3 regions of the Pseudocitrobacter sp. 73 genome follow, and region 3 is predicted to be linked to each of the others. Evidence: predicted binding sites of a transcription regulator. Region 3 holds the regulator's gene; each other region holds the start of a gene.
What was found. The regulator LexA, encoded in region 3, represses DNA repair genes until DNA is damaged. The targets are predictions, from matches to a motif close to TNCTGTATGTACATACAGNA.
Positions count from the first base shown of each region.

Region 1: a site for LexA is predicted at 4,843-4,862, ahead of dinG (ATP-dependent DNA helicase DinG). Genes of this name have one in related genera too.
Region 2: a site for LexA is predicted at 1,033-1,052, ahead of dinB (DNA polymerase IV). Genes of this name have one in related genera too.

Region 1 covers NZ_VTZO01000020.1:279,804-289,784, forward strand. Annotated here, with positions in the region: gene F0Q32_RS20170 (ATP-binding cassette domain-containing protein) at 1-1,416, opposite strand, end outside; gene hlyD (secretion protein HlyD) at 1,409-2,401, opposite strand; gene cecR (transcriptional regulator CecR) at 2,398-3,075, opposite strand; gene rhlE (ATP-dependent RNA helicase RhlE) at 3,336-4,727, shown strand; gene dinG (ATP-dependent DNA helicase DinG) at 4,877-7,021, shown strand; gene ybiB (DNA-binding protein YbiB) at 7,053-8,015, shown strand; gene ybiJ (DUF1471 family protein YbiJ) at 8,153-8,413, opposite strand; gene F0Q32_RS20205 (DksA/TraR family C4-type zinc finger protein) at 8,697-8,963, opposite strand; gene ybiX (PKHD-type hydroxylase YbiX) at 9,033-9,710, opposite strand; gene F0Q32_RS20215 (catecholate siderophore receptor Fiu) at 9,775-9,981, opposite strand, start outside.
Region 2 covers NZ_VTZO01000033.1:13,916-23,896, reverse strand. Annotated here, with positions in the region: gene dinB (DNA polymerase IV) at 1-1,015, opposite strand, end outside; gene nqrM ((Na+)-NQR maturation NqrM) at 1,193-1,408, opposite strand; gene nqrF (NADH:ubiquinone reductase (Na(+)-transporting) subunit F) at 1,411-2,634, opposite strand; gene nqrE (NADH:ubiquinone reductase (Na(+)-transporting) subunit E) at 2,647-3,243, opposite strand; gene F0Q32_RS23505 (NADH:ubiquinone reductase (Na(+)-transporting) subunit D) at 3,247-3,885, opposite strand; gene F0Q32_RS23500 (Na(+)-translocating NADH-quinone reductase subunit C) at 3,878-4,672, opposite strand; gene F0Q32_RS23495 (NADH:ubiquinone reductase (Na(+)-transporting) subunit B) at 4,665-5,903, opposite strand; gene F0Q32_RS23490 (Na(+)-translocating NADH-quinone reductase subunit A) at 5,907-7,250, opposite strand; gene dpaA (peptidoglycan meso-diaminopimelic acid protein amidase) at 7,799-8,539, shown strand; gene F0Q32_RS23475 (class II glutamine amidotransferase) at 8,510-9,277, opposite strand; gene lpcA (D-sedoheptulose 7-phosphate isomerase) at 9,320-9,901, opposite strand.
Region 3 covers NZ_VTZO01000003.1:43,875-53,855, forward strand. Annotated here, with positions in the region: gene F0Q32_RS02130 (maltoporin) at 1-343, shown strand, start outside; gene malM (maltose operon protein MalM) at 456-1,397, shown strand; gene ubiC (chorismate lyase) at 1,586-2,080, shown strand; gene ubiA (4-hydroxybenzoate octaprenyltransferase) at 2,093-2,965, shown strand; gene plsB (glycerol-3-phosphate 1-O-acyltransferase PlsB) at 3,069-5,510, opposite strand; gene F0Q32_RS02155 (diacylglycerol kinase) at 5,641-6,009, shown strand; gene lexA (transcriptional repressor LexA) at 6,119-6,727, shown strand; gene dinF (MATE family efflux transporter DinF) at 6,795-8,123, shown strand; gene F0Q32_RS02170 (CsbD family protein) at 8,261-8,470, shown strand; gene zur (zinc uptake transcriptional repressor Zur) at 8,548-9,063, opposite strand; gene F0Q32_RS02180 (conjugal transfer protein TraF) at 9,428-9,981, shown strand, end outside.

The DNA.
Region 1 (9,981 bases), on a different contig from region 3:
GGCGAGCGCCAGACGCTGCTTAAAACCAAGGGGCAGAGAGTCGGTCGCGTGGCTGGCAATACTTTTCAGGCCGAAGGCCTCGCTCATGCGGGCAATTTTGTCATTCTGCGCTCGCCCTCGCAGGCCATAGACGCCGGAGAAAAAACGCAGGTTCTGCTCCACGGTCAGGTTGCCGTAGAGCGAGAATTTTTGCGCCATATACCCCAGATGCTGACGCGCTTTGCCAGAGCTGACTTTCAGGTCCATATCCAGCACCAATGCTTTTCCGGATGTCGGTACCAGCAGGCCGCACATCATTTTAAAGGTGGTCGATTTTCCCGCGCCGTTAGGGCCGAGCAGGCCAAAAATTTCCCCGCGTTTAACGGCGAAATCCACGTGGTCGGTGGCGGCAAAGTCGCCAAATTTTTTGGTAAGCTGTTTGGCCTCAATCACCGTCTCTTCCGGCGAACCCTCAACCGTATGTAGAATGGCGCCCAGCGGCGATTCCGAGGTTCCCGCACCGCCCAGCAGGTCGATAAAGGCATCCTCAAAGCGCGGCGTGGTTTCGTCAATCTCGATTTCTGGCATTTCCGGTGCGTGGCGAATATCGTCGGCGGTGGCCTCTTTTTTGAGGATCACCCGCACCGAGCGCCCCTGGATCATGCCATCGCTCACCTGGGGTAATTTCAGTGCACGCTGTAACAGACGGCGGTTGTTTTCCGCCGGGCTGCTCATCAGGAAACTGCGCCCGGCCATGGTTTTCGTCAGCGCCGTCGGCTCGCCCTGATAAAGCAATTCACCTTCGTTCATCAGCAGCACGTCGCGGCACTGCTCGGCTTCGTCGAGGTAGGAGGTGCTCCACAAAATTAGCATCCCGTCGCCCGCCAGTTCGTGCACCATTTGCCACAGTTCGCGGCGCGAGATGGGGTCAACGCCCACGCCCGGTTCATCGAGCAACAACACTTTCGGTTCGCCCACCAGCGTACAGGCGAGCCCCAGTTTTTGCTTCATCCCGCCGGAGAGTTTCCCCGCCAGCCGTCCGGTAAACGGCCCCAGCGCGGTAAACTCCAGCAGACGCGCGAAGGTTTTCTTTCGCGCGTCGCCGGTAACGCTGCGCAGGTCGGCATAAAGATTGAGGTTCTCCATTACCGTTAAATCTTCATACAGGCCAAATTTTTGCGGCATGTAACCCAGCATGCTGTGCAGCTCGCTGTCGTTTTCGATAGGGTCGAGCCCCAGAACAGAAGCCGTTCCTTCGTCGGGTTTCAGCAGGCCGGCCAGCATACGCATCAGGGTGGTTTTCCCCGCGCCGTCCGGCCCCACCAGCCCGGTCACATAACCAGAGTGAATGGTACAGTTCAGCGGCGCGACGGCGGGTTTATCCATACCGGCGAAGCGTTTCACCAGCCCATCGAGCTGGATGATGTCCTCACTCATGGCGCGACTCATCGTTGAACTTCAGCGTCACCGGCATCCCCTGACGCAGGGTATCGTCGGCATCGGTCACGATAATACGCAGGCGATACACCAGGTCGGTACGCAGATCCGGCGTCTCAACGGTTTTCGGCGTAAATTCTGCGGTGGGTGATACGAAGCCGATTTTGCCGTGATACGGCTTGTCCGGGCGACCGTCGGTATAGAGCAAAATTTCCCGGCCTGGCTGCGCCTGATTTAGGTTTTTCTCATCCACATAGGCGCGGACCCATACCGGACGCGTCAGCGAAAGGGTGAGGGCGGTGCTGCCTGCATTAAGCATGCTGCCGGGTTCTACCGCGCGGGTAAGCAACGTGCCGTCCGACGGTGCCACCAGGGTGGTGTCGTGCAAGTCGAGCGTTGATTGCGCCAGCTGCGCCTGCGCCTGTTCAAGATTGGCTTTCGCCTGGGCAATTTCCTGCGGCCGATTCCCGGCGCGGTATTGGCTCAGTTTATCCTGCGCCGATTTCAGTGTTGCCAGCGCCTGGTCACGTGAGGAACGCGCATTTTCCAGATCGTTGGCGGAAATCGTGCGGCTTTTCCACAATCCTTGCTGACGGCCGTAAAAGTTCTGCGCGTAGTCATAGGCGGCCTGCGCCTGTTTAACCGCGGCGGCGGCCTGGGCAATCTCTTCAGCCCGATAACCCGCCATCATCAGGTCATATTGTGCCTGGGCGGTTGAGACATTCGCTTTCGCCTGCATTAGCGCATTTTCATAGGGCGCTTTATCGAGCTGGCCCAGCGTTTGCCCGGCTTTAATGGCATCGCCTTCGTCCACGGTTAATGACTGTAAACGGCCACCGACGCGGAAACTCATATTGACGGTGCGGATATCCACGTTGCCGTAGAGCGTCAGTCCGTTGTCCTGGCGGCTCTGATACCACCAGGTTCCGCCAATGGCGGCAACAATCAGCACCAGCACCAGTGCAATAATGACCGGTTTCTTCATTGTTTCAGGCTCCTTTGCGTTAGTCCCTGTAAAATGAAATCGATGTGGCAGCTCACCACCTGGAAAATCTGTTCCGCTTTCTCGTCGTCAAAACGGGCCCATCCGGCACGCAGTAAAATGGTCTCGCGCCCCAGGCGGAACGCGAGGATTTCACCGAGCAAGGCGTGCGTGTGTAGTATGGTTTGCGTGTCGTGCGGATCGCGCCCGGTGTACGCGGCAATCAGATGCGTAAGGTGCGTATGCATCGGGGCAATTACCCGTTCGTGGATATGTTGATAGGCGGCGGTGGGCGAGAACTGTTCACGTGAAATAAACTTACTGAGGTTGACCGTATCGTCCTGAGTCAGCAGCAGAATCATGTTCTTGCAGGCACGCAAAATCAGTTCATGAATGGCGGCTTTATCGGACTCCGGCTGGGCGAAAAGCGCTTCGGCGGCCTCTACGTGCGGGCGGAAGTTTTCACCGATAAAATCAGCAATCCACTGGGCGCAGGCGAGGTATAAGTCGTCCTTTGAGCCGAAGTAGTAGGTTATCGCCGCAATGTTCTGCCCGGCCTGCGCCGCGATATCACGGGTGGTGGCATGCAGCCCATACTCGCCAAACTGCGCGAGTGCGGCGGCGATGAGCTGGCTTTTGGCCTGTTCGCCTTTGGTAGTGATGGGAGTCGTATTCATCGCGTCACAGAAAATTAATCAATCGATTGATTAACATTATGTCCAAATTTTGAGCTTGTCCAGTTGCATACGCAAAAAACGGCGAAAACACAGAATATTCACCGCCCCGCAGGCCGCCTGGCTGGAGAGATATTTTATGCGCCAGGTCACAAAAGCTGCTACACTCCGGCCCTTCATGACATTGTGGTTTTTGTCATTATCTGGTTTGTAATCCCCTCGAAAACTACACCGCTTGCGGTCGGGGTGGGTGTGGAGTAATTATGTCTTTTGATTCACTGGGGCTTAGCCCTGAAATTTTGCGTGCCATTGTTGAGCTTGGCTATCGCGAACCCACCCCCATTCAGCAGCAAGCAATTCCTGCGGTATTACAGGGCCGTGACCTGATGGCCAGCGCCCAAACCGGCACCGGTAAAACGGCAGGCTTTACGCTGCCGCTGTTGCAGCATCTGATTACCACTCAACCGCATGCTAAGGGCCGTCGCCCGGTACGCGCGCTGATCCTCACGCCAACCCGTGAACTCGCCGCGCAAATTGGCGAAAACGTGCGTGAATACAGCCAGTATCTGAACATTCGTTCGTTGGTTGTGTTCGGCGGTGTGAGCATTAACCCGCAGATGATGAAACTGCGCGGTGGCGTTGATGTGCTGGTGGCGACGCCGGGCCGTCTGTTAGACCTGGAACATCAAAATGCGGTAAAACTCGACAGTATTGAAATTCTGGTGCTGGACGAAGCGGATCGTATGCTTGATATGGGCTTTATCCACGATATTCGCCGCGTACTGGCAAAACTGCCGGCCAAGCGTCAAAACCTGCTGTTCTCCGCCACATTCTCTGATGACATTAAAGCGCTGGCGGAAAAACTGCTGCATAACCCGTTGGAAATTGAAGTCGCGCGCCGCAACACCGCCTCTGAGCAGGTAACGCAGCATGTGCATTTCGTTGATAAGAAACGTAAACGGGAATTGCTGTCACAGATGATTGGCCAGGGCGACTGGCGTCAGGTGCTGGTCTTTACCCGTACCAAACACGGCGCAAACCACCTGGCAGAACAACTGAACAAAGACGGTATCCGCAGTGCGGCTATTCACGGTAACAAATCTCAGGGTGCACGTACGCGTGCGCTGGCTGATTTTAAATCCGGCGATATCCGCGTGCTGGTGGCAACCGACATCGCCGCGCGTGGTCTGGATATCGAAGAACTGCCGCACGTGGTGAACTACGAGCTGCCAAACGTACCGGAAGATTACGTGCACCGTATTGGCCGTACTGGCCGTGCGGCGGCAACCGGTGAAGCGCTGTCGCTGGTTTGTGTTGATGAACACAAACTGCTGCGTGATATAGAAAAACTGCTGAAAAAAGAGATCCCGCGTATTGCTCTGCCGGGTTATGAGCCAGATCCGTCCATCAAAGCAGAACCGATCCAGAATGGTCGTCAGCAGCGTGGCGGCAACGGCGGTGGTCGCGGACAGGGCGGTCGCCCGCAAGGTCAGGGCCAGAGCCAGGGCCGTGGGCAGCAGCAGCAACGCCGCAGCGAAGGCGGCGCGCCGAAGACTGACGCCAAACCGAAACAATCCCGCCGCATTGGCGATGCCAAACCGGCAGGCGAACAGCAGCGTCGCCGTCGCCCGCGTAAACCGTCTGCCGCACAATAACGGTTTACGCATTGCAGGGCGGATGAGCGAAGCACCTCCGCCGTGAAGCAAATTTCTGAAGCCTGGCCGCAAGCCAGGCTTTATTTTTTGCTGCCCGCGTAAGAAAGTGCCACAATAGTGGCTGTTTATACAGTATTTCAGGTTTTCTCATGGCATTGACCGCTGCGCTGAAAGCGCAAATCGCCGCCTGGTATAAGGCGCTTCAGGAACAGATCCCGGACTTTATTCCCCGCGCGCCGCAGCGGCAGATGATTGCTGATGTGGCAAAAACGCTCGCCGGGGAAGAGGGGCGGCATCTGGCTATCGAAGCGCCGACCGGCGTCGGGAAAACCCTTTCTTATCTCATTCCCGGCATAGCGATTGCCCGGGAAGAGCAAAAAACGCTGGTGGTCAGCACTGCCAACGTCGCGTTGCAGGATCAGATCTACAGTAAAGATCTCCCGCTGCTGCGCAAAATTATCCCCGATCTTAAGTTTACCGCCGCCTTTGGGCGCGGGCGCTACGTTTGCCCGCGTAACCTCAACGGGTTGGCGAGTACCGAGCCCAATCAGCAGGATCTGCTCGCGTTTCTGGATGACGACCTTACGCCGAACAATCAGGAAGAGCAGAAGCGTTGCGCGAAACTGAAGGCCGACCTCGACAGCTATAAATGGGATGGCCTGCGCGATCACACGGATATCGCGATTAACGATGATTTGTGGCGACGTCTGAGCACCGATAAAGCAAGCTGCCTGAACCGCAACTGCCTCTACTATCGCGAGTGCCCGTTTTTCGTCGCGCGGCGCGAGATCCAGGAAGCGGAAGTAGTGGTCGCTAACCATGCGCTGGTCATGGCCGCGATGGAAAGCGAAGCGGTGCTGCCGGAGCCAAAAAACCTGCTGCTGGTGCTGGATGAAGGCCATCATCTGCCGGATGTCGCACGCGATGCGCTGGAGATGAGCGCGGAAATCACTGCGCCCTGGTATCGCCTGCAACTCGATCTTTTCGTCAAGCTGGTGGCGACCTGCATGGAGCAGTTTCGCCCGAAAACCACGCCGCCGCTGGCTATCCCGGAGCGTTTGACCGCTCACTGTGAAGAACTTTACGAGTTGATTGCCTCACTCAATAACATTCTGAATTTATATCTTCCGGCGACCCAGGAAGCGGAACACCGCTTTGCGATGGGCGAGCTACCGGAGGAGATCATGGAAATTGTCCAGCGGCTGGCAAAACTTACCGAGATGCTGCGTGGGCTGGCGGAACTGTTTTTAAACGATCTCAGCGAGAAAACTGGTTCGCACGATATCGTGCGTTTGCATCGCGTTATCCTGCAAATGAACCGTGCATTGGGCATGTTTGAGTCGCAAAGCAAGCTCTGGCGTCTGGCGTCGCTGGCGCAGGCATCCGGCGCGCCGGTCTCTAAATGGGCGACACGCGACACGCGTGATGGTCAGATGCATCTGTGGTTTAACTGCGTGGGCATTCGCGTCAGCGATCAGCTGGAACGCCTGCTCTGGCGCAGCGTGCCGCACATTGTGGTGACATCCGCGACGCTGCGGTCGCTCAATAGCTTCTCGCGTTTGCAGGAGATGAGCGGGCTGAAAGAGAAAGCGGGCGACCGCTTTGTGGCGCTCGATTCGCCGTTTAATCACGTTGAGCAGGGCAAAATCGTGATTCCGCAAATGCGCTACGAGCCGTTGATGGAAAACGAAGAGCTGCACATTGCGGAAATGGCGGCCTATTTCCGTGAGGCGCTGGAAAGTAAAAAACATAAAGGCATGCTGGTGCTGTTCGCCAGCAACCGCGCGATGCAGCGTTTTCTTGAGCATGTGACCGATTTGCGTCTTTTGCTGTTGGTGCAGGGCGACCAACCGCGTTATCGGCTGGTGGAACTGCACCGTAAACGCGTCGAAAATGGCGAGCGCAGCGTGCTGGTCGGGCTACAATCATTTGCAGAAGGGCTCGATTTAAAAGGTGAGCTGCTCAGCCAGGTGCATATTCATAAAATCGCCTTCCCGCCCATCGATAGCCCGGTGGTGATTACCGAAGGCGAATGGCTGAAAAGCCTGAACCGTTATCCGTTTGAAGTGCAAAGCCTGCCCAGCGCGTCGTTTAACCTGATTCAACAGGTAGGGCGTCTCATACGTAGCCACGGTTGTTGGGGCGAAGTGGTGATTTACGACAAGCGCCTGTTGACCAAAAACTACGGCCAGCGTCTGTTAAATGCGCTACCGGTATTTCCTATTGAGCAACCTCCGGTGCCCGATGTTAAAGTAAAAAGCAAAGCTAAAACGACTCGTCGCAAAAAACGCTAATCGGCACGCGATACCGGACAAGGAGCATCTGATGGATTTACGCAATGTGATTAAAGAGATTGGCCGGGGTAAAAACCATGCCCGTGACCTCGATCAGGACACCGCCCGCAGTCTCTATACCCATATGCTCAATGGTGATGTGCCCGATCTCGAAATGGGCGGCATCCTGATTGCGCTGCGCATTAAAGGGGAAGGTGAGGCAGAGATGCTGGGCTTCTATGAGGCGATGCAGCAGCACACCCTGCGCCTTAAGCCGCCGGTGGGTAAACCAATGCCGATTGTTATCCCCAGCTATAACGGTGCGCGAAAACAGGCCAACCTGACGCCGCTGTTGGCGATACTGCTGCACAAAATTGGCTTTCCGGTAGTGGTACACGGGGTGAGCGAAGACCCGACCCGGGTTATCAGTGAAACCATTTTTGAACTGCTGGGCATTGAACCTACGCGCCATGCCGGGCAGGCGCAGGCTAAACTTGATGGCCATCAGCCGGTGTATATCCCGGTTGGCGCGCTGTGTCCGTCGCTGGAAAAACAGCTTTCTATGCGCTGGCGGATGGGCGTGCGTAACAGTTCGCATACGCTGGCGAAGCTGGCCACGCCGTTTGCCGAAGATGCCGCGCTGCGTTTATCGAGCGTTTCACATCCGGAATATGTAGGGAAGGTTGCGAAGTTCTTCTCGGATATCGGGGGGCGTGGGCTGCTGATGCACGGTACAGAAGGTGAAGTGTATGCTAACCCGCAGCGTTGCCCGCAAATTACGCTGATCGATGCGCAAGGCACGCGGGTTGTGAGCGAACGGCAAACGGAAACAGCAAATGAAGCCTTGCCTGAAGGAAAAGATCCGGAAGTGACCGCCCGCTGGATTGAGCGCTGCGTGGCAGGAAGCGAGCCGGTGCCGCAATCGCTGAAAATCCAGATGGCATGTTGCCTGCTGGCGGCAGGGGAAGTGGCATCGCTGGACGCGGGGCTGGCGAAGGTGGCGGAGTCCTACTAATCGCCGGAAAAAAGGCAAAAAAACCCGGCGTGGCATGCCGGGCGTCAAAAAGGGTATCAACAAGTTCAATGAGGGTTACAACAGCCGCCAGTGGGTTAAGCTGGCGGGGTACAACTTTAGGCAGTTAATTCTTTCGGTTATTTGTAGATAACCGCAGTACCGCTAACTTTGTTGTTGGTGTTAGCAGAGGTGATGCTGTAAGCAGATGCCCCAGCCGCTTCTGCTTTCGCAGCCAGTTTTGCTTCCAGACCATCCAGAGTTGATGCGCCTTCCGCAGAAACAACACCAATTTTATTCATGTTCTGAGCCTGAGTAGCACTTACCGCTTCAGCAGCGAAAGCACCAAAGGACAGAGTAGACAGGGCAATAGCAGCAACAGCATATTTGATAGTTTTCATTTTCAATCTCTCGCAGGTTATTTGTTAGGGGACGATGTTCTGTCGATGTGATGAGTATCACGTTTTATTGCGAAAGAATAAATCGAAGAGAATTGATAACCTTCATCAATAATTTTGAATAAGTATTAATTTACTGATTATTAATAAATTATTTTCGCTATGAATGGTTTCGGAGGGGGATAATAACCTGCTCGATGATTTAAGGCACTTTTTGCTACTTATTTAGCCGAAAAAGGTGGTCGTAAAGATAACCGTTTGCGCTGTATTTTCAGGTAGAGAACTGTCAACGAAGCTGGCTATCTTTCGATCCTCTGCGATTATATCCTGCAAATGTAGAGTTGTGTAAATCTTTCTCCTGCTGGCAGTTCACGCACAGCTGGACACCCGGAATAGCCTGCCGACGCGCCTCTGGAATCGGTTCCCCACATTCTTCACAAAATTTGGCGCTTTCGCCCTTCGGAAGACCACTTCTTGCCCGCGCCACCGCATCTTCAATGGTGCTGTCGATTTGATCCTGCACGGCACCGTCGTTTGCCCAACCTGAAGCCATTGTCCACCTCCTGATTATTTATTGAGCTAATTATACTCAATATGGGGGCGTCTCGCGTACAGACAAGGCCTAAATCTCAGACCACTCGCGCAGCAGGTTGTGATAAAGATTGAGCAACGACAGCACTTCTTCTGATTCACCGTGGCGGGATTTCAGCGTCTGAATGTTGCGGTCGAGGTCGAACAGCATCGCCCTGCGCTTATCGTCGCGAATCATCGACTGGATCCACATAAATGACGCGATGCGCACACCGCGCGTGACGGGGGTTACGCAGTGCAGGCTGCTGGAGGGGTAGAGCACCAGGTCGCCCGCCGGGAGCTTCACGTTGTGCTTGCCGTAGGTATCGTTGACCACCAGTTCACCACCGTCATAGCTTTCCGGGGCGCTCAAAAAAAGCGTGGCGGAGAGGTCGGTACGCATCCAGCCGCTTTGCGGGTGACTGCGCACCGCACCATCAACGTGAAAGCCATAGGTTTCTTGCTGCTGGTAGCGGTTAAACAGCGGGGTGGAGAGCGTTTTGGGGAGAGCGGCGGCGAAGAAGAGTGAGTGCTGATTCAGTGCGGCCAGAACTCGCGCCTGAAGCGTGGCGTAGAGCGGGCTCTGGGTGTCTATTTGCTGGTTGTTTTTCACCTGCGCACCCTGTGCGCCAACCGTTGCACGACCGTCAATCCAGGTCGCACGGTTGAGGTCCTCTGCCATCTGGTGAAGTTCATCGGCGGTCAGTACGCCGGGAATGTGGTACATCATGATGAGGGTCTCCTTGCCTGGAGCGCTGCGCTTATCAGAGAAGCGCAGCGCTCCCGCAATGTAATTAGAAATGCACGTTTGCCGTTAACAGGAACGTTCTCGGCTCGCCTGGATGGTAACGGTAGCCGCTCTTGTTAATCGAGGCGACATAATCCGTATCAAACAGGTTGTAGACGTTCAGCTGCAAATCGAGATTGCTGTTGATGCGATAGCCCAGCTTGGCATCTGCGACCCAGTAGCCTTCGGTGTAGGACGGCGTACCGACGGCACC
Region 2 (9,981 bases), on a different contig from region 3:
GCAGCGTAACGTGCAGCCCCACCAGTCGGACACCGCGCCCGGCGCGGCGTTCGTGCCAGCTTTTGTAGGCGGTGGCGATCAGGTCTTCTTTGTTCAGACGCGGCCAGACGTGCTCCTGAGTCGTGAGCTGGAAGTCATTAAATTTGAGTTTCACACCCTGGCGGGCAATCAGCAGGTCGGGTTTGACCTTCGCCAGCCGACGCTCCAGCTCCGGGTAGAGACGTTCAATAATCGCTTCACACGCTGACCAGTCGTGGATGTCTTCCGCCAGCGTACGTTCTACACCGATCGATTTGCGCAGCCGTTCGTTATTGATGGCGCGTTCATCAATGCCCTGACTGCGCTCCCACAGTACGCGGCCAAATTTACCAAAGCTCTTTAACAGCATGGCAAGGTCGCTTTTCTGCACGTCTTCGCAGGTTTTCAGCCCCATGCTTTCGAGCTTCGCGGCGGATACTTTGCCGACGCCGGGGATTTTTTCCAGCGGCAACGTTTTCAGGAACGCGGGAACGTCAGTGGGCGTGAGAACAAACTGGCCGTTGGGTTTATTAAGATCGGAGGCAATTTTGGCGAGAAATTTCACCGGGGCGACACCTGCGGAAGCCGTGAGCTGTAATTCGTTGAAGATAGTCTGCCGAATTTCCTGCGCAATCAGCGTGGCAGAACCGTGGCAGTGCACGCTGTCGCTGACGTCGAGATAGGCTTCATCGAGCGACAAGGGTTCAATCAGCGAAGTATAGCGAGAGAAGATTTCGCGGATGTGCTCAGAGGCTTCTTTGTAGGCGTCAAAACGGCCGGGTAAAAGCGTGAGGTGCGGGCAAAGCTTAAGCGCCATGCCGGTGGGCATGGCGCTACGTACGCCGAATTTACGCGCCGGGTAGTTGGCGGTACTGATGACGCCACGTCGTTCACGGCTGCCACCAATGGCGATGGGGATGTCGCACAGCGCAGGATTATCGCGCATCTCTACCGCTGCGAAGAAGCAGTCCATATCGACGTGGATAATTTTGCGCATACATAGCCCCCGGACGTTACTGGACAAGTATACAGTATAATTAGAGGGCGTGAGAAGAGAGAAAACGGTCTGCATTGCCGGATGGCGGCTACGCCTGATCCGGCCTACTGCTCGAGTGATAGGTAGGCCCGGTAAGCGAAGCGCCACCGGGCATTAATGCACGCAGCTTGCGGGGGTTTACAAAATCCTCTTCTGCTGTTGCAACGCTTCGCGCGCCATGCGCTTTTTGCGCGCATCACAGGGCTCCGGGCAGTCGCAGACTTTTTCCAGCCCGAGCGAGGTAATACCGCCACAGCTGCCCTGGATGCTTTTACGCTTGATGATATACCCCAGTGACATCCCGAGGATCACCAGCGCGAAAATCGCAAACGTCGCCAGAAATACCGTAAGCATCATCAGCCTCCAAAATCATCGAGCATGATGTTTTCATCTTCCACGCCCAGGTCTTTGAGCATTTTGATGACAGCCGCGTTCATCATCGGCGGCCCACACATATAGAACTCACAATCTTCCGGGGCCGGATGGTCGCGCAGATAGTTCTCATACAGAACATTATGGATAAAGCCCGTGTAACCCGTCCAGTTGTCTTCCGGCAGCGCGTCCGAAAGCGCGATGTGGAAGGTGAAGTTCGGGTTGTCACGCGCCAGCTGTTCGAATTCATCCTGATAGAACATTTCACGCAGGGAACGCGCACCGTACCAGAAGCTGATTTTCCGCTTGCTGTGCAGGCGTTTAAGCTGGTCAAAAATGTGCGAGCGCATCGGCGCCATCCCCGCGCCGCCGCCGATAAAGACCATTTCGGCATCCGTGTCTTTAGCAAAGAACTCGCCAAACGGCCCGGAAATCGTCACTTTATCGCCCGCTTTCAGCGACCAGATGTAAGAGGACATAATCCCCGGTGGGGCATCCGGCACGCTTGGCGGCGGCGTGGCAATGCGCACGTTGAGCATGATGATGCCCTTCTCCTCCGGATAGTTCGCCATGGAGTAGGCGCGCACCGTCGGTTCTTTTACCTCAGAAACATAACGGAAAAGATTGAATTTATCCCAGTCGGCACGGTACTCATCAGGCACGTCAAAATCGGCGTAAGCCACTTTATGCGCTGGGCATTCAATCTGAATATAGCCCCCCGCGCGGAACGGTACGACCTCGCCTGCCGGGATCGCCAGCTTCAGCTCTTTGATAAACGTCGCTTTGTTATCGTTAGAGATAACCTCGCATTCCCATTTTTTAACACCAAAGATCTCATCCGGCAGTTCAATTTTCATGTCCTGCTTCACCGCGACCTGACACGCCAGACGGCAGCCCTCTTTGGCTTCGCGTTTGGTGATATGCGCCAGTTCAGTCGGCAGGATGTCACCGCCACCCTCTTTAATTTTGACGCGACACTGGCCACAGGAGCCGCCGCCACCGCACGCGGACGAGACGAAAATCCCGTTGCTGGAGAGCGTATTCAGCAGTTTATCACCCGCTGGCGTACGGATCTGTCGGTCGGCTTCGTTGTTGATTTCAATCACCACATCGCCCGAGTTCACCAGCTTCGATTTGGCAAACAGGATAAGCACCGACAGCGCCAGTACGATCAGGGTGAACATGGCCACGCCAAGTATAATTTCCATTTTCTTCGCCCCTTATAGCTGCACGCCGGAGAACGACATAAAGCCAAGCGCCATCAAACCAGTGGTGATAAAGGTGATCCCTAAGCCCTGCAAACCCGCAGGGACGTTTGAATATTTCATTTTTTCGCGCAGCCCGGCCATGGCGACAATTGCCAGCATCCAGCCAATACCGGAGCCGAAACCGTAGACGATAGATTCGCCAAAGTTATAGTCGCGCTGAACCATAAACGATACGCCACCAAAGATGGCGCAGTTCACGGTAATAAGTGGCAGGAAGATCCCCAACGCGGTATACAGCGCCGGGAAGTATTTATCGAGGATCATCTCCAGAATTTGCACCAGTGCCGCTATCACGCCAATAAAGGTGATGAAACTCAGGAAACTGAGATCCACGCCATCCATCAACGCCCCATCGCGCAGTACCAGATTGTAGACGAGGTTGTTCGCCGGAACGGAAATGCCCAGCACCAGCGTAACGGCAACGCCAAGGCCAAACGCGGTCGAGACTTTTTTCGATACCGCAAGGAACGTACACATGCCGAGGAAGAACGCCAGCGCCATGTTTTCAATAAAGACGGCACGGACAAAGAGGCTAATATAGTGAGCCATCGGTTACTCCTTCTCCTGCTGTTCTGGCTTCCAGGTGCGAAGCGCCCAGATAAGCAGGCCGATGATGAAAAAGGCGCTCGGTGCCAGCAGGAACAGGCCGTTTGGCTGATACCAACCTCCGTTTTGCACCGTTTGCAAAATAGTGATGCCAAACAGTTTGCCACTGCCGATAAGCTCGCGCAGGAAGCCAACAATCATCAGAATCGCGCCATATCCCAGGCCGTTACCGATGCCGTCCATAAAGCTCGCCAGCGGCGGCGCTTTCATGGCGTACGCTTCCGCGCGCCCCATCACGATGCAGTTGGTGATGATCAGGCCGACGAAGACCGAGAGCTGTTTTGAGATCTCATAAGCGAAGGCGCGCAGCAGCTGATCGACGACGATCACCAGCGAAGCGATGATCGCCATCTGCACGATGATGCGCACACTGTTTGGAATATGGTGGCGGATCATCGAGATAAACATGCTGGAAAACGCCGTGACCAGCGTCACCGCAATCGTCATCACGAATGCGGTTTCCAGTTTAGTGGTCACCGCCAGCGCCGAGCAGACGCCGAGGACCTGAAGCGCTATCGGGTTGTTGGCAATCAACGGCCCCACCAGTACGCGCTTCACTTCTTTCATATCGCCCTGTTCAGCCATTATTCAGCACTCCTTCACGAACCTGTTTCAGGAACGGGCCAAAACCGAGGTCGCCCATCCAGAAATCAAAACTATGCTGTACGCCATTAGCGGTTAACGTGGCGCCGGAAAGGCCATCCACCGCGTATTCATCACCCTGACGGGCCCCGCCTTTCACCACTTTCAGCGCCGGTTTGCCGCTGTCATCGACCACTTTTTTACCGATAAACTGCGCGCGCCAGTTCGGGTTTTCGATTTCACCACCCAGCCCCGGGGTTTCGCCCTGGTCATAATAGGTGATGCCTTTGACCGTGCGGCCATCTGTATCCAGCGCGACAAACGCGTACATCATCGACCACAGCCCGTTGCCGTAAACCGGCAGCACAATTTCTTGTACCTTTTGTTGGGCGTCTTTAACCAGATAGATTTCAACCACGTTGCTGCGACGCTTAATGCCCGCCGGATCATCATGGGCATCGAGCTGGATGCTTTGCTCCGGATCTTTTAGCGCCAGCGCCTGGTTGAATGACGCCGGGTCGCTGTCGAGCAGGTTGCCAGTTTTCAAATCCAGCAGGCGCGGGGTGATGCGTTCACTAAAAATATCGGCCACATCGTCCGTCGACATGCCTTGCTGCATCAGCCCGGCGACGGCGAGAATATTGCGCTGTTTATCGAGCGCGCGCTGTTCCTGCTGGCGGGATTTCAATCCTACCGCCGAACCCGCCACCACGATTGAACAGACCAGGCAGAGCACCAGCACCACCAGCAGCGTTTTGCCGATGCTATCGTTACTTTTCACTTCAGCCACGCGACTTCCTCCGCTTAATGTTGGCCTGCACCACCAGGTAGTCAAACAGCGGCGCAAAGAGGTTGGCGAACAGAATCGCCAGCATCATTCCTTCCGGATAAGCCGGGTTTACCACGCGAATAAGTACGCACATCACGCCAATCAACGCGCCATAGCACCACTTCCCTTTATCGGTAAATGACGCCGAGACGGGATCAGTCGCCATAAACATCATGCCAAACGCGAAACCGCCGAGCACCAAATGCCAGTACCACGGCATGGCAAACATCGGGTTAGTGTCGGAACCCACAACGTTAAACAGCGTGGCGCTGGCGATCATGCCGAGCATCACCCCGGCGACAATGCGCCAGGAGGCCACACGCCCGTAGATGATGATGGCTCCGCCGAGCAAAATCATCAGCGTCGAGACTTCACCAATTGAACCGGGAATGTTGCCGAGGAAGGCGTCCATCCACGTTACCGGCTGCCCGGTCGCCACGTTGACCAACGTTTCCCCGCCGTGGCTTGCCCACTGGGAAAGCGGCGTCGCGCCAGAGAAACCGTCCGCCGCCGTCCACACCAGGTCGCCGGAGATTTGCGCCGGGTAGGCAAAGAACAGGAACGCGCGCCCGGCCAGTGCCGGGTTGAGGAAGTTGCGCCCGGTGCCGCCGAAGATCTCTTTGGCGATCACCACGCCGAAAGAGATGCCCAGCGCCGCCTGCCAGAGTGGCATGGTGGGCGGGACGATCAGCGCAAACAGAATGGATGTGACAAAGAAGCCTTCGTTGACTTCATGCTTGCGAATAATTGCGAACAGCACTTCCCAGAAACCACCGACCAGGAATACGGTAGCGTAGATCGGTACAAAGAAGACCGCGCCCAGCGTCATCATGCTGAGCCAGCCGGCGTCTGGTGCGAAACTTACGCCCAACGCCTGCGCCAGGCTGTAGTGCCAGTTTGCAGCAATCACCTGCTGAAGCTGTTCCGCGCCATACAGTTTATGCAGCGCCGGGATGGTTTGCAGACCGACGCTGTACATTCCCCAGAACATTGCCGGGAAGACCGCAAACCAGACCAGAATCATCATGCGTTTGAGGTCGATGGCGTCGCGTACGTGCGCCGCGCCTTTCGTTACCTGCCCCGGCGTATACAGCAGCGTCGCTGCCGCCTCGTACAGGGGATAATATTTTTCCAGCTTGCCGCCGTGGGTGAAGTGCGGCTCAAGTTTTTCGACCAGATGCTTCAGGCCCATCACTTATCCTTCCTGCTCAATTTGGGTTAACACGCTGCGCAGCACCGGGCCATATTCATATTTCCCAGGACAGACGTAGGTACAAAGCGCCAGGTCTTCTTCATCCAGCTCCAGGCAGCCCAGCGCCTGCGCGCTGTCGGAATCGCCCGCCAGCAGGTCACGCAGCAGCATCGTCGGCAAAATATCCAGCGGCATGACGCGCTCATAGTTGCCAATCGGCACCATCGCGCGTGCGCCGCCGTGGGTATCGGTGGAGAGGTTAAAGAGTTTGCGCTTCAGGAAGTGACCGAGCGTAGTACGGGTGATGGAAAATTTGTCGCGGCCTGGCGCAACCCAGCCAAGCAGCTCTTTTTCGCGCCCTTCTTTCAGCACGCTCACCTGCAAATGAAAACGCCCCAGGAATGCCTGCGGGCCAACTGCCTGGCTGCCGTTGAGTACGGAACCGGATAACACGCGGTTCTCGCCTTCCAGCAGTTCGCCCTGCGTGAGTTCCTCCAGCGAGGCGCCCAGACGCGTACGCAGCAGGCGCGGCTGTTTCACCTGCGGCCCGCCGAGCGCTATCACACGCTCCACCCACAACTCACCATCGAGGAAGAGTTTGCCAATAGCGATTACGTCCTGATAGTTCAGGTGCCAGACCTGTTTTTCGAGGCTTACCGGCTCAAGGAAGTGAATGTGCGTACCCACTAACCCCGCGGGATGCGGCCCGGTAAACTGATTAAACGTCACCTGCCCACACGGATGGCCGCCGAGCTTGCCGCCGCTCGCCTGGCAGACGTGCACTTTACCGTCGGTGAGGCGCGTGAGCAGCGTCAGGCCCGCGTCGAATGCTTCACGCTGGGCAAGAATGATCGGCTGCGGATCGGCGGCCAGAGGATTGGTGTCCATCGCGGTGACAAAAATCGCTGCTGGCTGCGTGCCCGGCACTGGCGATTTGCTGAAAGGACGGGTACGCATTGCAGTCCATAAACCGGACTCAATCAGTTGTGCTTCAACGGTTTCGCGCGGCAGCGTTGCCAACTCATCGGCGGCAAAATGGGGAAATGTAACGGCGTCATCGCCGTCGATATCAATGATGACGGACTGAAGTACACGGCGCTCACCGCGATGAATGGCGCTGACGATGCCGCTGGCTGGCGCAGTGAAGCGCACGCCGGGGATTTTTTTATCGTCGAAAAGCAGTTGCCCTTTCAGTACGCGATCGCCTTCCTGCACGGCCATTGACGGACGCAGGCCGACATAATCGTCGCCTTTTACCGCGACGCGCGTCACCGGGACATTATCGATGCGTTGTTGTTCGGGTACGCCCGCAAGGGGAATATCGAGACCCTTTGTTATTTTAATCATACTGTTAGCAGGTATCCGTTAAGGCCAGCGTTGTGATTAACGATACATAAAGAAAGGAGTGACGGTATTAACCCCGAATCATTCCATGATGGGCGATGAGGAGAGAAACGCATCCTTTCTTACACTTCCACCACCTGAGGGTGTCTGTCAGACGTTGAGGAACGAATCAGACAGGATAGCCATATAGAAAAGGCATATTTTCCCCAGAATGATAACGTTAATGAATCTTAACACTATATTACCGCGCCCGGCAGCAGTTCCGCTGAATTCGGCGCTAAAATGCGAGCTATTACGCAAAGCATCGATATTTTTGCCTGAGCGCGCATCGCTTACCAGGCGTGGTTTGGGTACGCAATCTGTTGATATTGAGGCGTGTTATGCGCTGTTTTTAGCGGGAGGATGAAAACTTAAATGTAAACTCCATAATCCCCCTCTTGCGAAAAAATGCTGTGATGCTAATGTGAGCGTCTCTAAAGACAGATAACTCTGATTTTGTCTCTCTCTTGCCTTCCTGGCATGTGGTTTTTGTTTATCAAGGAACACGTAGTATGCGCAAAATCGCATTTTTCATTGCGATGCTTCTCATGCCGTGCATGTCATTTGCCGGGTTGCTGAGCAGCAACAGCCCGATGACGCCGGTCAGTAAAGAATATAAGCAACAGTTAATGGGTTCACCGGTTTACGTTCAGATCTTCAAAGAAGAACGCGCACTTGACCTGTACGTCAAAATGGGCGAGACATATCAACTCCTTGATAGCTACCGCATCTGTAATTACTCCGGCGGCCTGGGCCCGAAACGTCGCCAGGGTGACTTCAAAAGTCCGGAAGGGTTTTACTCCGTACAGCGCAGCCAGCTCAAACCGGACAGCCGCTTCTACAAAGCCATTAACATCGGTTTCCCTAATGCTTATGACCGCGCACACGGTTATGAAGGGAAATATTTAATGATCCACGGCGCATGCGTGTCGGTGGGTTGCTACGCGATGACCGATTCCGGTATTGATGAGATTTTCCAGTTTGTGACTGGGGCGTTAGTCTTCGGCCAGCAGAGCGTGCAGGTGAGCATTTATCCGTTCCGCATGAACGATGCCAATATGGAACGTCATAAATACTCAACCTATAAAGATTTCTGGCAGCAGCTGAAGCCGGGGTATGACTACTTCCAGCAGACGCATAAGCCGCCTATCGTTTCTGTGGTTGACGGGCGCTATGTCGTCAGCAAGCCGCTGAGCCACGAAGTGGTACAGCCGCAGCTGGCATCAAATTACACGCTCCCCGAGGCAAAATAATCGCCATTCGCCTGGCATAATCTTTTGCCAGGTTTCGTTCCCCGTCAGCGGCTGGGTCGCAATCACTGTGACCACGTCGTTGGCGGTCGTCTCCTGCTGAAAATCAATTTCCACGTCCTGATCCAACAGTGTCGCTACACCAAATGGCGCCCGCCGGGTGATCCAAAACAGGTTGGTGGAGCAGAACGCCATCACATAGCGTCCATCGGACAATAGCATGTTGAATACGCCCTTTTCGCGCAATTGTGCGGCGAGCGTCGCAATGTATTTAAATACTGCAGGCATATTGCCCGGCGTGCGCGGATAGCGTTCGGTGAGCTTGTGCAGCAGCCAGCAAAAAGCTTTTTCACTGTCGGTTTCGCCGACCGGGCGGAAGTTGCCGGTTTCCAGCGATTTATAACCGTCAAGTTGGCCGTTGTGGGCGTAGGTCCAGTTGCGTCCCCACAGCTCTCGGGTAAACGGATGGGTGTTTTCCAGCGCCACGTTGCCACGATTAGCCTGACGGATATGCGCCACCACCGAACAGGATTTTATCGGATATTCCTGCACCAGTTTGGCAATCGGTGACTGGTAGCTTGGGTGGGGATCTTTGAATGTGCGACACCCTTTGCCTTCGTAAAAGGTGATTCCCCAGCCATCTTTATGCGGGCCGGTGCCGCCACCGCGCTGAACCAGCCCGGTAAAACTGAAGCAGATATCGGTTGGCACATTTGCGCTCATCCCGAGCAGTTCACACATTCTACACCCCCACCGCTAATCGGGGCCGAAGCCCCGTCGTTCTTACGCTTTAACCATCTCTTTTTCGATCAGCATAATCAGGATATGGATCACTTTAATGTGAATTTCCTGAACGCGATCGGCATAGCCAAAGTGCGGCACGCGAATTTCGATATCCGCAGAGCCCGCCATTTTGCCGCCGTCTTTACCGGTCAGGGTGATCACTTTCATCCCCTGCGCACGCGCTGCTTCAATCGCTTTGATCACGTTACCGGAGTTGCCTGACGTGGAGATCCCCAGCAGGACGTCACCTGCGCGGCCAACGGATTCGACGTAACGAGAGAAGACATATTCATAACCGAAATCATTGCTCACGCATGAGAGGTGGCTGACATCGGAAATCGCAATCGCCGGATAGCCCGGACGGTTCTCGCGATAGCGGCCCGTTAGCTCTTCAGCAAAGTGCATCGCGTCACAGTGGGAACCACCGTTACCGCAAGATAACACTTTACCACCCGCTTTGAAGCTGTCGGCCAGCAGCACCGCTGCACGCTGAATCGCGTGGATATTGGCTTCATCTTTCAGGAAGTTAGCCAGCGTTTCTGCCGCTTCGTTCAGTTCGTTACGAATAAGATCCTGGTACATGAGGATAATCCTTCAGTATGGGTGAAATAACTTTTTCACAGTGTACCGGATAGCATCAGCAGCGAGAAGCTAAAGCCCAC
Region 3 (9,981 bases):
CGGTATCCGTCCAATGTTCAAGTGGACGCCAATTATGAGCACCTTGCTGGAAGTTGGCTATGACAACGTGAAATCTCAGAACGTTGACGAAACAAATAACCAGTACAAAATCACTCTTGCACAGCAGTGGCAGGCAGGCGACAGCATTTGGTCCCGCCCGGCTATCCGTGTCTTCGCAACCTATGCGAAGTGGGATGAGAAGTGGGGTTATGACTACACTGGTAACCCAGCCACTAACACGAACTACGGTACCGCAGTTAATAAAGGCTTTAACGGCGGCTCATTCGGTCGTGGCGACAACGATGAATGGTCTTTCGGCGCACAGATGGAAATCTGGTGGTAATACTCGTTTAACCCGATGTAATGCCTGAAAAGAGGGGCGCAAGCCCCTCTCTCTTTACGCGCAGCGCGCTATTGCCTGGCGAGCGCTGAGCTCTGTATCTGAGGTAATAACAATGAAAATGAAGAAAAGTCTCATCGCCCTCGGCCTCTGCGCAGGTCTTATGGCAAGCGTACCGGCAGTCACTTTTGCAGATGTAAATTACGTGCCGCAGAACACCTCTGCCGCGCCAACCATTCCGACCGCTGCGTTACAGCAACTGACCTGGACGCCGGTGGATCAATCTAAAGTCCAGACCACAACGCTCTCCACGGCTGGCCAGAGCCTGAATGTGCCTGGTATCAGCGGCCCGGTTGCGGCCTACAGTGTGCCGGCCAACATTGGTGAACTCACGCTCACGCTGAGCAGTGAAGTCAATAAACAAACCAGCGTCTTTGCACCGAACGTTCTGATTCTGGATCAGAACATGACGCCATCAGCGTTCTTCCCGTCAAGCTACTTCACCTATCAGGAACCGGGCGTCATGAGCGCTGACCGTCTTGAAGGTGAAATGCGTCTGACGCCTGCGCTGGGCCAACAGAAACTGTATGTGCTGGTGTTCACCACCGAGCAGGATCTGCAAAAAACCACCCAATTACTGGATCCGGCGAAGTCCTACGCCAAAGGCGTCGGTAACGCGATTCCTGATATCCCGGACCCGATTGCCCGTCATATCACCGATGGCACGTTGAAGCTGAAAGTGAAAACCAATAGTACCTCCAGCGTTCTGGTTGGCCCACTGTTTGGCTCTTCCGGCCCGGCACCTGTCACGGTGGGTAACACCGCTGCACCGACTTACGCCGCACCTGCCGCCGTAGCCGCCGCACCTGCGCCAGCACCGGCGAAGAAAAGTGAACCGATGCTGAACGATACCGAATCGTACTTCAACAAAGCCATAAAGCAGGCGGTTGCGAGTGGTGATGTGGATAAAGCGTTGAAACTGCTGGATGAAGCTGAGCGCCTCGGTTCTACCTCTGCGAGATCCACCTTTATCAGCGCTGTAAAAGGCAAGGGGTAATGACATCCCCACAGTGCTGATGTTTAGGCTATGCCTTTCGGTGCGCCCCTCGGGGCGCACTTTTTTTCTGTTGTGCGACATGCTGTTGCATAACTGTTGCGTCAATGATCGTATTTAGCCATTACTGCACTCCCGCCCGCCCCATTCTGCGATACAATAGCCGCACATTATGTACTGGAGAGTCAGGCATGACGCATCCCGCACTGACGCAACTGCGTGCGCTAAACTATTTTGACGCAATCCCCTCGCTCGACGCTGAACAACTCGACTGGCTGTTGCTGGAAGATTCCATGACCAAACGCTTTGAACAATATGGTGTGGTCAGCGTCACACTGATTGACGAAGGGTTTGTCACCCGCGATGCTATAGCGGAAGAGTTACCCTTGTTGCCCGACGAGCAACGCTACTGGCTACGAGAAATATTGCTGTGTGTGGACGGCGTGCCCTGGCTTGCCGGGCGCACAGTAGTGCCGGAATCGACTTTAAGTGGCCCGGAACTGGCGCTGCAACAGCTTGGCAAGACGCCGCTGGGTCGTTACCTGTTTACGTCTTCCATGCTCACGCGTGATTTTATTGAGATAGGTTGCCATGCAGATCTCTGGGGGCGTCGTTCCCGCCTCCGGTTGAGTGGGAAACCACTGCTCCTGACCGAGCTGTTTCTGCCTGCATCGCCGTTGTACTAAGAGGAAGAGAAAATGGAGAGGAGTCTGACGCAGAATAAGCTGCTGGCCTTTCATCGCCTGATGCGTACCGACAAGCCGATTGGTGCGCTGTTGCTACTGTGGCCGACCTTGTGGGCGTTATGGGTTGCCGCGCCCGGCGTACCGCCGTTGTGGATTCTGGCGGTATTTGTCGCGGGTGTCTGGCTGATGCGCGCCGCCGGTTGCGTGGTGAATGACTATGCTGACCGTAAATTTGATGGTCATGTAAAACGCACCGCCAATCGCCCGTTACCGAGCGGTGCGGTGACGGAAAAAGAAGCGCGAACCCTGTTTGCCGTGCTGGTGCTGCTGTCGTTCCTGCTGGTGCTGACGCTTAATACCATGACCATTCTGCTCTCCGTCGCCGGGCTGGCGCTGGCGTGGGTTTATCCGTTTATGAAGCGTTATACCCATCTGCCGCAGGTGGTATTGGGCGCGGCGTTCGGCTGGTCGATCCCCATGGCATTTGCCGCCGTCAGTGAATCGCTGCCGCTGAGCTGCTGGTTGATGCTGCTGGCGAATATTCTGTGGGCTGTGGCGTACGATACGCAGTATGCGATGGTTGACCGCGACGATGACGTGAAAATTGGCGTGAAATCAACAGCAATTCTGTTTGGTCAATACGATCGCTTAATCATCGGTATTTTGCAGGTGGGCGTGCTGGTATTAATGGCGGCGATTGGTTACCTGAACGGGCTTAACTGGGAATTCTACTGGTCAATCTTCATTGCGGGCGCGCTGTTCGCGTACCAGCAAAAGCTGATTCAACACCGTGAACGCGCGGCCTGTTTCCAGGCGTTTATGAACAATAACTACGTTGGGCTGGTATTGTTTATCGGTCTGGCGATGAGTTACTGGCACTTTTAAAAAGGAAAAAAGCCGGATTTTATCCGGCTTTTTTTATGGCGGGGGCGCTGCGCTTGCCCGCCCTACAAGTTCCGAACCCGTAGGCCTGATAAGCGAAGCGCCATCAGGCGTCTTTCGGCGCCGGTTCTTCGTCCTGCGTCACACTCTCAATCGTCAAACGCACGTCCGGGGTGATGAGGTTCGCCATCATCTGGTACACCTTCATCGTCTCTTCCGGCTCGGCGTCACCGCTGTCGCTGATATAACCTTCATCACGCAGCGTCAGCACCAGCGAGGAGAACACCGCCTTGTCAAAGAACTCCGGCGAGTTAATGCCGTGCAGCACCGACAAACGTTGTGCCACGGTACGGCTCTCTTTCTCCAGCGTACTACGGTTCATCGAGGGGTTGGCGCTCAGCAGCCAGAACGTTATGGCATAACGTTGCAGCGTTTCACGCGCGCCTGCGGCCAGCAGTTGCAGGGTGCGGGAATGCGACGGATTGATGTGCAGTTCATCGCCCTGACGGGTGATCAGCGCCTGGCGTTCCATCTCATCAACCAGGGTATCAATCACCGACGCCAGCTCTGATTTTTCCCAGCGCAGGAACAGCTCAGCTTTCAGCATCGGGTAGATCACTTCAACCATGTTCTGCACATCCGCGCGAGAAACATGGCGATGCTGGGTCATGATGGTCGCCAGCAGCGACGGCATGATCAGCATATGGGCGATGTTGTTGCGGTAGTAAGTCATCAGCACCGCCTGCTCGCGCGGCAGAATGATGATATCGCCGATGGTGTCTTTCTCGACTTCGAACTTGTTCATCTGCAGCGCGTGGTCGATAAGCTCACTGGCCGTCACGTTTGGCGTGGTGGCATCCGGCGAATACGGCGCATTGCGCAGCAGCGACAGGTAACAATCCAGCTGTTGAGTCAACTGCTCACGTGTCAGAGAACGCTGACGAGATGCCAGCAGCGCGGTACAGCACAGGTTCATGGCGTTTGCCGCACCAGCGTTGTTAATGCGCACCATCAGTTCGGCGGCGATACCGTTCACCGTAGGCGTCAGCCAGGCCGGACGAATGGCTTCGATAGGATCGATAGACTCACGCCACTCCGGTACGTGATGGTTCAGGTAGTTCATCAGCGGAATTGGCTCACCGAAGTTCACGTAGCCCTGACCCAGGTTACGCAGCTTGCTCAGGCCTTTGAGCATCTGCGGCAGGCTCTCTTTCTCTTTGGTCGCGCCACGCAGCTCTTTTGCGTACGTGCCCACTTCCATCACGTGCTCGTAACCGATGTAAATCGGCACCAGTGTGATAGGACGTGTACCGCCGCGCAGCATCGCCTGAATGGTCATCGACAGGGTACCGGTTTTCGGGTCCAGCAGGCGGCCAGTACGGGAACGTCCACCTTCCACAAAGTATTCAACGGAATAACCACGGCTGAACAGCTCGCCGAGATATTCGCGGAACACGGTGGAGTAGAGTTTGTTGCCCTTAAAGGTACGGCGAATAAAGAACGCGCCCAGGCGACGGAAAATCGGGCCAGCGGGCCAGAAGTTCAGGTTGATACCGGCAGCAATGTGCGGCGGCACCAGCCCCTGGTGATAGAGCACGTAGGAGAGCAGCAGGTAGTCCATATGGCTACGGTGACACGGCACATACACAATCTCGTGGCCGTCATGCGCCAGCTGGCGAACGCGCTCAGCGTTGTGCACGTTGATACCCTGATAGAGACGGTTCCAGGTGAAGCCCAGAATACGGTCCGTCAGTCGAATCATCTCGTAGGAGAAGTTGGCGGCAATCTCTTCCATCAGCGCGATGGCGTTTTGCTGCGCTTTCTCATGAGAGATTTTTTTGCTGCGTGCTTCATCTTCAACGGCTTTGGCAATCGCACGCGAGGCGAGCAGCTTGTTGAAGAGATCCTGACGCGCTGGCAGGCGAGGGCCTACCGCGGCCAGACGCTGGCGAGCGAAGTGCATACGCGCCACGCGCGCCAGTTTTTGCGCGATAATTTTATCGGTACCGTGTTCATCGGCCATGCGGCGCAGAGAGACGGACGGTGAGAAACGCACAAAGCTGTCGCGGCCAAGCCAGGAGACGGCAAAGAATTTCTGAATGCCGTTCAGCATGCGCAGAGGCGGGTTCACCTCGCCTTTTTCACGCCCCGGACGACGACCAAACATCACCGATACCGGTACCATCTGCACGTCCAGATTCGGATTGCTGCGGTGCAGATCAAGATAGTCGTGGAACAGCTTGATAGACTCTTCTTTCGGCGTGTAATAGGTAAACACGCGCGGGCCGCCATGGATAAACACATAGCGGGGCAGTAAGGTGCCGTCGATCTCCAGCGGCTCAAGCGGGTCTGGGAGATCGTGCGCCAGGCACTGGGCGCGCAAGGTCAGTAAGTCGGCCTTAGAGTTATAAGGCAGGACGTACATGATTGGGCGCGAGGTATCGAGCCCCAATTCCTGGGCAGGCTCTGCCGGAATAGACTTGCTTTTTACCAGTATGCTTAATGGTAAATTCAGTAATTTGTAGTAAATTCGTGGCCAACCGGACATAAACGATGTAAAGCCTCTGGTTAATCATGCAAATGCGCGGCAAGAATATCAGAAAGTCAGCAGGATTTCTGTTCTACCGCCGATAACAGCTACTGTCATTGATGCGTATAACGCTAAAAGGTTCTATTTGATGGCCAATAATACCACTGGACTCACCCGAATTATCAAAGCGGCTGGTTATTCCTGGAAAGGTTTTCGCGCGGCGTGGATAAACGAAGCCGCGTTCCGTCAGGAAGGGGTCGCCTCGGTTGTGGCCATTATCATTGCTTGCTGGCTGGACGTTGACGCCATTACCCGCGTCCTGCTGATTAGCTCCGTCCTTCTGGTGATGATAGTGGAAATTCTCAATAGTGCGCTGGAAGCCGTGGTTGACCGCATTGGTTCGGAGTATCACGAACTCTCGGGGCGCGCGAAAGACATGGGGTCCGCGGCGGTATTGCTGGCGATTTTCGTTGCGGTGATGACCTGGGCCGTTCTGTTGTGGTCACATTTCCATTAAGGCTCGCAGAATCTGCGAAAACTCCTGAATTTTGTGTGTTTTGCGGTTCCAAAATAGCCATTGACTGTATATACTCACAGCATAACTGTATATACACCCAGGGGGCGGAATGAAAGCGTTAACGACCAGGCAGCAAGAGGTGTTTGATCTCATTCGAGATCATATCGGCCAAACGGGCATGCCGCCGACACGTGCGGAAATTGCTCAGCGCCTGGGGTTCCGTTCCCCGAATGCGGCGGAAGAGCATCTGAAAGCACTGGCGCGTAAAGGCGTCATTGAAATTGTTTCGGGTGCCTCGCGTGGCATTCGTCTGCTGGTTGAAGAAGAAACCGGCCTCCCTCTGATTGGCCGCGTCGCCGCAGGTGAACCGCTGCTGGCACAACAGCACATTGAAGGTCACTATCAGGTCGATCCTTCACTGTTCAAACCAAACGCTGACTTCCTGCTGCGGGTTAGCGGCATGTCGATGAAAGATATCGGTATTATGGACGGTGACCTGCTCGCGGTGCACAAAACCCAGGACGTGCGTAACGGCCAGGTGGTTGTCGCGCGTATCGACGAAGAAGTGACGGTAAAACGCCTGAAAAAACAGGGCAACGTCGTCGAACTGTTGCCTGAAAACAGCGAATTCTCTCCGATTGTTGTCGATCTTCGCCGTCAGAACTTCTCTATTGAAGGGCTGGCCGTTGGCGTGATCCGCAACGGCGAATGGCTGTAATCCTCTCCCAATAACAACGGCGCTTATGCGCCGTTGTCCGTTCTCTTATCTGTTCAGGTTCCTAACCATGTCGCTCTTCACGGCTGCCGACAAGGCATTATGGCGTCTCGCCCTCCCCATGATTTTCTCCAATATCACGGTTCCCTTACTGGGGCTGGTGGATACGGCGGTAATTGGTCATCTGGATAGCGCGGTCTATCTCGGCGGCGTGGCGATTGGCGCAACGGCAACCAGCTTCCTGTTTATGCTGCTGCTCTTTTTACGTATGAGTACCACCGGCTTAACTGCGCAGGCCTTCGGCGCGAAAGATCCCCTTCGGCTTGCCCGTGCGCTGGTGCAACCGCTGCTGCTGGCGCTGGGGGCAGGGTTACTTATCGTACTGTTCAAAGGTCCGCTGATTAATCTGGCGCTCACCGTTGTCGGCGGCAGCGATGCGGTGCTGGAGCAGGCGCGGCGCTTCCTTGAAATTCGCTGGTTAAGCGCGCCCGCCTCGCTGGCCAACCTGGTGTTGCTGGGCTGGTTGCTCGGCGTTCAGTACGCGCGTGCACCGGTAATTTTGCTGATCGTCGGCAACGTCCTGAACATCGTTCTCGATCTGTGGCTGGTGATGGGCCTGCATATGAACTTGCAGGGGGCGGCGCTGGCGACGGTGATTGCCGAATATGCCACGATGCTCATTGGCCTGCTGATGGCGCGTAAGGTGCTGGTGCTGCGCGGTATTACATCTGAAATGCTGAAGACGGCCTGGCGCGGAAATATGCGCAGCCTGCTGGCGCTCAATCGCGACATTATGCTGCGCTCGTTACTGCTTCAGCTCTGCTTTGGCGCATTAACCGTATTTGGCGCGCGGCTGGGCAGCGATGTGGTGGCGGTCAATGCGGTACTGATGACCATGCTCACTTTCACCGCCTACGCGCTGGATGGCTTTGCCTATGCTGTGGAAGCGCACTCCGGGCAGGCTTATGGCGCGCGTGATGATAGCCAGTTGCAGCAGGTCTGGCGCGCGGCATGCCGACAGGCAGGGATTGTGGCGCTGGCGTTTGCGCTGGTGTACGCCCTGGCAGGCAGCCATATCGTGGCAATGTTGACGTCACTGCCGTCGTTGCAGCAGCTTGCCGATCGCTATGTGCTCTGGCAGGCAGTCTTGCCGGTAATCGGTGTCTGGTGTTATCTGCTGGATGGCATGTTTATTGGTGCGACACGGGGTGCGGAAATGCGTAACAGCATGGCCGTGGCTGCCGCCGGGTTCGCCTTAACGCTGCTGACGGTGCCGGTATTAGGCAACCATGGTTTATGGCTGGCACTGGCGGTATTCCTTGCGCTGCGTGGCCTGTCGCTGGCGGTTATCTGGCGTCGTCACTGGCAAAAAGGCACCTGGTTTTCGCCGCAGACTTAACGGCGAGGATGGTTAAAAATTCTGAATAGTGAATCGTCAGTAATATCCTCTTCTACACTTATTATCACGTTCAGCAGAAATGAACGCCGAAGGACGAAGTGATATCTCATCCATGATCGAATGATAAGGAGCTGATGATGAACAAAGACGAACTCAGCGGTAACTGGAAACAGTTCAAAGGTAAAGCGAAAGAGAAATGGGGCAAACTGACCGACGATGACATGACCGTTATCGAAGGTAAACGCGATCAGCTGGTCGGTAAAATCCAGGAACGCTATGGATATGCTAAAGACCAGGCCGAGAAAGAAGTCAGCGATTGGGAAACCCATAACGATTACCGTTGGTAATCTCGCTGATGCGTAACGCTTAACTCCCCTCAATAAGCGTTTCTACCCGCTGGTACAAGGATGTGCCAACCCTCGAATTACCGTGCCTTTTTCTTGATCTGAATTGTGTGGTCGTGGTGGCAATGTTCATGTGAACTGCATGCCTCTACCTCCACACATTCTGCGCACAGGCCGTGCGCTTCAATTACGTTATGACGTAGGGCAAAGCCCATGCGTGCCGCGACCATATGCATAATATCTTCTACGCCTTCCGCACACTCTTCCTTCACCACGCCGCAGCGATCGCAGATGAACATTGCTGATGTATGCGTAGGTTGATCAAACAGATGGCACAGCACGTAGCTGTTGGTGGATTCCACCTTATGCACAAACCCTTGCTCGAGCAGGAATTCCAGCGCGCGATAAACGGTAGGCGGCTTGGCCTGCGGCTCTTTCAGGCGTAACAGATCGAGAAGGTCATACGCGCTGATAGCACCCTGTTGCAGGCTCAACAGACGTAGCACTTCCAGACGCTGTGGAGTCAGGCGCACGCCGCGCTGCGCACACAGCTTTTCAGCCTGCGCCAACATATCTTGCGAAGTGGTCTTATCCATTTTGCGTCCTCGCGCTACGGGGGAAATAGACCTCTACTTTACCATGTTATGGCAAAAACACCGAGTGTCTGAATAATCGCCAACCTGAGGTAAATCTTAAAGCACATCCTTAAGCCTGATTGAATGGCATAAATGCTGGGAAGCGCGGTGTCACTCATCTATAAATAGGAAGGGTAACGTTAATAAGAACGATAAGGCGAAAAGCCAGATATATCCTGCTTTTTCTCACTTCATTCCACTTTTTCGCAGCAATAGTTCCCCCTTAGGCGTTATTCGCAAGGGGCGTTTTCACCTGCAAACAAACGGTACGACTGTGAAAATAAACATTAAATATTCGCTTATTCCTTTGACGGCATCTTTATTTATGGCAAATCAGGCGCATGCCGCCAACACCTGGTCAGAAGCGCGGAATGACGCGATGGGGGGCACCGGCGTTGCGTCGGCAAATTATGGGAGCGGCGTGCTGATTAACCCGGCGCTGTTGGCGAAAGCCAAACCAGACGATGACATTACGGTAATTCTTCCTGCCGTGGGCGCGCAAATTACCGACAAAGACAATCTTCAGGATGAAATCGACGAGATTAATGACAAAGTGAATAACTATCGCGGCGTACTTAATGACCTCACCTTGCAGGATATTCTGCTCGACCCGCAGGGTACGTTAGGGCAGTTTCAGGGCGCGGCAGGCGATCTGGCCAGCGAGCTGGATTATCTGAAGGGTAAAACCGCGCGCGCCAGCGGAGGAGCAGGGATTGCCGTCAGTATTCCAAACGACGTGCTCTCGGTGGCGTTTGTCACTAAAGCCTACGCGCATGGCCGGGTGAGTTCCGCAATCGATCAGGGCGATATCGACTATCTGCGTGGGATCGAAGGCAGCCAGGTGACGGCGATTACCGAGGCCGGGAAAGCCGTTGTGGG